3 regions of the Pseudarthrobacter siccitolerans genome follow, and region 3 is predicted to be linked to each of the others. Evidence: riboswitches for the same ligand, from Rfam matches in the RefSeq annotation. Region 3 holds a riboswitch; each other region holds the start of a gene.
The links. A riboswitch is a leader RNA that binds a small molecule or an ion and turns the genes downstream of it on or off. The one in region 3 is predicted to bind S-adenosylmethionine.
Positions count from the first base shown of each region.

Region 1: it holds a riboswitch for S-adenosylmethionine, as region 3 does, so the genes downstream of both, QFZ36_RS04925 (aminotransferase class V-fold PLP-dependent enzyme) here and QFZ36_RS10870 (DUF1737 domain-containing protein) in region 3, are expected to answer to the same signal.
Region 2: it holds a riboswitch for S-adenosylmethionine, as region 3 does, so the genes downstream of both, QFZ36_RS19760 (bifunctional o-acetylhomoserine/o-acetylserine sulfhydrylase) here and QFZ36_RS10870 (DUF1737 domain-containing protein) in region 3, are expected to answer to the same signal.

Region 1 covers NZ_JAUSXB010000001.1:1,039,744-1,041,936, reverse strand. Annotated here, with positions in the region: gene QFZ36_RS04925 (aminotransferase class V-fold PLP-dependent enzyme) at 1-1,128, opposite strand, end outside; SAM riboswitch class IV at 1,164-1,277, opposite strand; gene hisN (histidinol-phosphatase) at 1,436-2,193, opposite strand, start outside.
Region 2 covers NZ_JAUSXB010000001.1:4,264,604-4,266,796, reverse strand. Annotated here, with positions in the region: gene QFZ36_RS19760 (bifunctional o-acetylhomoserine/o-acetylserine sulfhydrylase) at 1-1,078, opposite strand, end outside; SAM riboswitch class IV at 1,124-1,239, opposite strand; gene QFZ36_RS19755 (VOC family protein) at 1,400-2,038, shown strand.
Region 3 covers NZ_JAUSXB010000001.1:2,316,700-2,318,892, reverse strand. Annotated here, with positions in the region: gene QFZ36_RS10880 (O-succinylhomoserine sulfhydrylase) at 1-178, opposite strand, end outside; gene QFZ36_RS10875 (rhodanese-like domain-containing protein) at 179-589, opposite strand; gene QFZ36_RS10870 (DUF1737 domain-containing protein) at 586-864, opposite strand; SAM riboswitch class IV at 878-992, opposite strand; gene opgC (OpgC domain-containing protein) at 1,346-2,193, shown strand, end outside.

The DNA.
Region 1 (2,193 bases), 1.3 Mb from region 3:
CAGCCCGGCGTCGTAGCCTTCCACAGAAAAGTTGACCACGCCAATGGTGTCCGTATCCGGATTGGTGTCCTTGAAGATCTGGTGGACGGTCACACCGTCGATGTCCTGCAGGCCTTCCACCAGGAAGGACCGGATGGCGGATTCGTGGGCGTGCCACTGTTCCTGGTCCAGCCCGGCGATCACCTGGGTGGCGCGGGCCAGCGTGGCCGCGCCCAGGACGTTCGGTGAGCCGCCCTCATGGCGTGCCGGGCCGGTGGCCCAGCTGACGCCGTCGAGCCTTGCCTCCTTGACGGCGCCGCCGCCGGCGAGGTGCGGCGTTCCGGCGTCGAGCCAGTCCGCCCGCCCCACGAGCACGCCGGAACCGAACGGTGCGTAGAGCTTGTGGCCGGAGAAGGCGAGGTAGTCGACGTCGTCCGCGGCGATGTCCACGCGGCGGTGCGGGGCCAGCTGGGCGGCGTCCACCACGATCCGCGCGCCGTGTTCGTGGGCGAGCGCGGCCAGGGCGCGGATGGGAAGGATCTCACCGGTGACGTTGGACGCGCCGGTGACGGCGAGCAGGCTCACGCCGCCCTGCTCCAGTTCCGCCCGGACGGCCTCGATGGTGCCGGCGATGGTGTCGGCTGCAACGATGCTGCGGTGCGGGACGCCCTGCCACGGCAGCAGGTTGGCGTGGTGCTCGATGTCCAGGTAGAGGACGTCACCGTCGGGGTGCCCGTCTGTTGCGGGCAGGCAGCCGGCCAGCAGGTTGAGCGAATCGGTGGTGTTCCGGGTGAAGATCACGGAGTCGCCCGGACGGCCGCCCACGAACCCGCGGACGATGTCGCGTGCGTTTTCGTAGACCGAGGTGCTGATCTGGGACGCGTAACCCGCGCCGCGGTGGACGCTCGCGTAGAACGGCAGGATCTCGTTGAGGTACGCCGAGACCACCGAGAGCGCAGGAGCGGAGGCACCGTAGTCAAGGTTTGCGTAGCGGACATGGCCGCCATGGATCAGCGGCGCTTGGATCTCGGCGCCGGTGACGGCAGCAAGCGGCCGGCCGGCGGCGGCGCGGCGGGCATCAAAGGTGGTTCCAGGCTGGAGAATAACGGAACCGGCAGTGGCATTGGGGGAGACGGTGGCAGTTGTCACAGAGACCTCACTTCAAAAGGACTCCCACAGCCGGGAATCCGCGCTTGCCGCATCCGCTCCGGACCGGCCTGGTCGTCACCCGGGGCACCCCACCGCGGTTGGAGGGTTGCCGGCCAGCAAACCGGGGTTTCGCGCTGGCACTCGTGACCTGCTTAAGAGCGTAGAACATGGGGCGGGAAGGTTTGAAGCCGGGATAAATGTTAAGCGCTTTGTTACGCGCCGGCGGAGAAGGGCTTCTTTTGCCGAAGAAACGACGGCGGGCGCCTCCTCGTGGAGGCGCCCGCCGCTGATTCTTCGGTAACCTGCCTTACAGGAGGTCGTCCAGGTCCGGGTTCAACCTGCGCAGCACCTCGGAGTGCAGGATGGAATTGGTGGCCAGCGCGTTGCCGCCGAAGGGACCGTCTTCGCCTTCCAGGGACGTGAAACGCCCCCCGGCTTCCACCACGATCGGCACTAGAGCGGCCATGTCGTAAAGGTTCAGTTCAGGTTCGCAGGCGATGTCCACTGAGCCTTCGGCCACCATGCAGTAGGACCAGAAGTCGCCGTACGCCCGGGTCCGCCACACGTCCTCGGTGAGGCCCAGAAAGTTGTCAAGGCTGCCGCGCTCCTTCCAGCCGCCCAGGCTGGAGTAGGACAGGGAAGCATCGGAGAGCTTGGAGACGTTGGATACCCGCAGCCGCGTGGCCGCGGCGAGGGAACGGCCCATGTAGGCGCCCATGTCCTTGGCAGCCCACCAGCGCTTGCCCAGGGCCGGTGCACTGACCACGCCGACCACGGGCTCGCCCTCGTCCACCAGTGCAATCAGGGTGGCCCAGACCGGGACACCGCGGACAAAGTTCTTGGTGCCGTCGATGGGGTCGATGATCCAGCGCCGCGAGCCGTGGCCGGTACTGCCGAACTCCTCGCCGAGCACGGCGTCGCGCGGGCGGGAACGGGACAGCTGGCCACGGATGGCTTCTTCGGCGGCCTTGTCCGCGTCCGTAACCGGCGTCAGGTCAGGCTTGGTCTCCACCTGCAGGTCCAGGGCCTTGAAGCGGCTCATGGTCTGGTCATCCACGGAGTCGG
Region 2 (2,193 bases), 1.9 Mb from region 3:
CCCCGCCGGCCAGGTTGAACGACACGATGGCGCCGGTACCCTTCGGGCCGTACTTGCGGCCGCGCTCGTACCAGGGGCTGGAGGGCAGCCCGGCGTAGGCGACGGATTCGACGTCGTCCCTTCCTTCCAGCCACCGGGCAACGTCCACGGCGTTGGCCACGTGCCGTTCCACCCGCAGGCTCAGCGTCTCCAGTCCCTGGGCAATCAGGAAGGCGTTGAACGGCGACACCGCAGAACCGAGGTCGCGCAGCAACTGGACCCGGGCCTTGAGGATGTAGGACAGGTTGGCCCCCAGCGCTCCGTCTGTTCCGAGGTCGCGGGCGTACACCAGCCCGTTGTAAGTGGGGTCCGGGGTGTTGAAACCGGGGAACTTCTGCGGGTCCTTGCCGAAGTCGAACTTTCCGGAGTCCACGATCACGCCGGCGATGGCGGCACCGTGGCCGCCCAGGTATTTGGTGGCCGAGTGCACCACGATGTCCGCGCCCCATTCCAGCGGCCTGATCAGGTAGGGGGTGGACAGGGTGTTGTCCACGATCAGGGGCACGCCGGCGTCATGGGCAACCCGGGACACGCCTTCAATGTCCAGGACATCCTGCCGCGGGTTGGAAACCACCTCGCCGAAGAATAGCTTGGTGTTGGGCTGGACGGCGTCACGCCACTGGTCCAGGTTGTCCGGGTCCGCCACAAAAGTGACCGAGATGCCGAACTTCTTCAGGGTGTGGGCGAAGAGGTTGTAGGTGCCGCCGTAGAGGCTGGGGCTGGCCACGATGTGGTCCCCCGCCTCGGCGATGTTCAGGATGGCAAACGTCTCTGCGGCCTGCCCGGAGCTGAGCAGCAAGGCCCCCAGGCCGCCTTCAAGGCTGGCGATCCGCTGTTCCACGGCTTCCTGGGTGGGGTTGCCGATCCTGGTATAGATGGGAGCCAGCTCGGCAAGTGCGAAGCGGTTGGCAGCACTTTCCGCGCTCGGGAACACAAAAGACGTGGTCTGGTAGATAGGGAGGGCGCGGGCGCCAGTGGCGCTGTCCGGCTCCTGCCCAACATGGATCTGGCGGGTTTCGAAGGACCATCCGTTGGACAATTCAAGGCTCCTTTGACATGGGCCCGGTACGCTCGAAAGCACTGCGGGCCGCGCTTGCCATCCAGCCCATGCCGGACAGCCAGGTCCTCACCCGGGGCACCCCACCGCGGTTGGAGGGTTGCCGGCCAGCGAGCCGGGGCTTGATGCTGGCACTCATGACCTGAGCCCAGTGTAGGAACACGCACCCGGTGCCGGACAGGATTGTGACGAACATGGTCCAGAAGATTTCCGCGGGCCCTGGTTTATGGGGGTTCACCAGCGAAAATCCCAGTAAGGGTACCCTTAGCTGAGAGCCCGATCACAAAGTGCCAAGATGATGGCATGCGCATGGATCACGTCTCTTACGCCTGTGAACACGATGGCCTGGCGGCCACTACCGAACGAATTTCCTCTGCCCTCGGCGTTGAGGCAGTGAAGGGTGGGGTACACCCCCGGTTCGGCACCCGCAACATGATTATCCCGCTCGCCGGCCACAAGTACCTTGAAGTCGTGGAGGTCCTGGACCACCCTGCTTCAGACAAGGCCCCCTTCGGACAGGCTGTGCGTGCGCGGTCTGCTGCGGGCGGCGGCTGGATGGGCTGGTGCGTCGAAGTGGACGACCTCGCCCCGTTCGAGGAGCGGCTCGGACGCTCCGCGGTGAACGGCAACCGCAAGTTTCCGGACGGCCGCGAACTCGTCTGGCAGCAGATTGGCATCCTCGGCCTGATCGCCGACCCCCAGGTCCCCTACATGCTCAAGTGGGAGGGCGATCCGTCCCTGCACCCGTCCAATGCCTACGACAGCAACGTCAAGATGAGCTGCCTCACCATCGCAGGTTCGGCGGCACGCGTCACCGAGTGGCTGGGTGAGCCCGTGGAGAAGCCGCTCGAGGATGTGGCCGTTGATTGGGTGGCTCCGCACGGAACGCCCGGCATTCTGTCCGTCACCTTCGAAACCTCCACCGGAGCCGTCACCATCTAACCCTCCTTACGATGCCCGGGCACTGGCGCCCGGGCATCGCAGTGGTGTGCCCGGTTTCGGCCTGGGCGCCTGATCTTCCAAACTTCGGCCGCCATCAGCTTGTGACAACGGCGTCACCTGCCGATGGCGGCCGAATCCACTTCTGCCTTTAAGCT
Region 3 (2,193 bases):
AGACGAAGCGTTCGTCCTCACCGGTGAAGGCCCGTTCGGCAGCGGCGGCGGATTCGTACACAAAGCCGGAGTTCAGGAACACAGCCTCGCTGGTTTCCTGGAAGTTGGTGCGGTCCAGCCCGCCGCGGACGGCCTGGGTGTCGGGGCTCCAGCCGGCGGCGTCTTCGTTGAAGGTCACTTAGTTCTTTCCCAGGTTGGTTGGCAGGCCGCGGTTTTTCCAGCCGTTGACGGTGCGCTCTCCATAGCGGTCCGGCTCGCCTTCGAAGCCCTCCAGCACGTTGTAGGAGGTGAAGCCGGCCTGCGTGGCGGCGGTTGCGGCAGCGATGGAACGCTGCCCGGAGCGGCAGAGGAAGAGCAGCTCAGTTGAAGGATTGTCGGGGGCCTGCAGGCTCAGGTCCTTGATGAAATCAGGGTTGGGAATGCCGCCCGGGAAGGTCCACTGGATGAACAGCGGATCATTGTCCGTGGCCTTTGTGTCGGGGATGCCGATGTGGGCCCATTCGCCCTCGGTGCGCACGTCCACGAGGATGGCGCCCTGCTGCAGCTTGTCCCAGGCTTCCTGGGGGGTGAGGTCTCCTGCATAGCTCATGCGTGGCCCTCGCCGTCGAACTCGAGGTCTTCGCTGGCTGCTTCAAGGTCATCAACGGCAGTGGCGACGGCGGCATCCGCGGACGCGATGGCGGCCGGCAGGACTACAGCCTGGGCCACAATGACGCTGCTGCCGTTGAAGGTTGCTGCGGGGCTTCCGTGCAGCACATACCCCTCTGCCAGCGCGGCCGAGATCCGCTCACAGAACGCACGGTCATCCGGCCCGCTGATGAGGCGGTAGGACAATTTCTCTTCAGGGGCAGGTGCGTCAGACATGACGGATCTCCTTCTCTCACGCTTGCAGCTCGAATCGGTCGATATGCCGAGTATTCACCTGAGGCACCCCGCCGCGGAAGGAGGGTTGCCGACCGGCCAGTCAGGGCTTGGCACCGGTACTCATTACTCCCCAAAAACGTAACACTTGGCGCGCGGGGCCGCACCGCCGTCGTCGTCATGTTCCGTAACTGAAGCGCCGCTGAAGCAGCTTGGGTGATTGCGCGGCGGTTCCTGGAACGTACGACGGCGGGAACCGCCACGGGCAGCGAAGCCGACCGACGCCCGCCGCGGCTTTCCACGCCAGATAGGGTTCTTGTCAGGGCGCCGCCGCGCCGTCGGAGCAAAATTCCTGGGGGTCCCCATCAGCACGCCACGAGCCGCCGTGCTGGAGAGCCGTCCCACGCAACTCCATTGGCAAAATTTCCGGGGACAACATACCCGCCAGTCGGCTGTCCGCGGGGGTGCTGCCCTTCTTGCCGCGGTGACGATTGCCCTCCTGGCAGTGGTGCTGCCCGCCGGAGCTGCCCATGCTGCAGACACCTTCCCGGGTGAGGGCAAACCGCTGTTGGGCGCTGTCCTCGAATGGGGCGAGGACACGGCGGCCGGTTTTACGGAGAGGTTCGGCGCGTCGCCGGCGCTTTTCGGGCACGACATCGCGTTGCCCTTCCGTGGATCGGAGGAGAACGACATCCGGGGCTTCCTGGAGCAGTCCGGGATGCAGGGCGCCCACGCGATGCTCACGGTGAAGCCCAACGTTCCGCTTGACCAGGTTACCGCTGAAGCTGCCGCATCATTCGCCGGCGACGTGCGGAGGCTGACGGCGGACTTCAAGGGCCAGGTGCTGATCCGCTTTGCCCCCGACATGAATGCCAGCTGGGTGGAGTGGGGCCAGCAGCCTGCCGCTTACCGGTCCGCCTTCCAGGCCGTCGCCGCAGCCTTTGAAGATACCGACGGCAGCCGCCCACCGATGGTGTGGGAGCCGTACCTGAGGAAGGACTATCCGTTTGACCGGCACCGGAACGCCCCTGTGCCGGGCAGCGATGGCTTCGCCCTGCTCGATACCAACGGTGACGGCGTGTGGAACGGCTCCGATGCGGCCTACGCCCCGTACTATCCGGGGGACGATGCCGTGGACTGGGTGGGCCTGGCCGCTTTCCACGACGACACTGCCGGCGGCGCGGCGGTCAACACCGTTCCCCGGCAGAACGAACTCCAGGAGATGCTCACGGCCTCCGGCGGGGAAAACTTCTACGCGACTTATGCGTCCGGCAAGGACAAGCCGTTCCTGCTGCAGACCTCCGCGTTCTACAGCCCGGCCTCCGGCGGCGC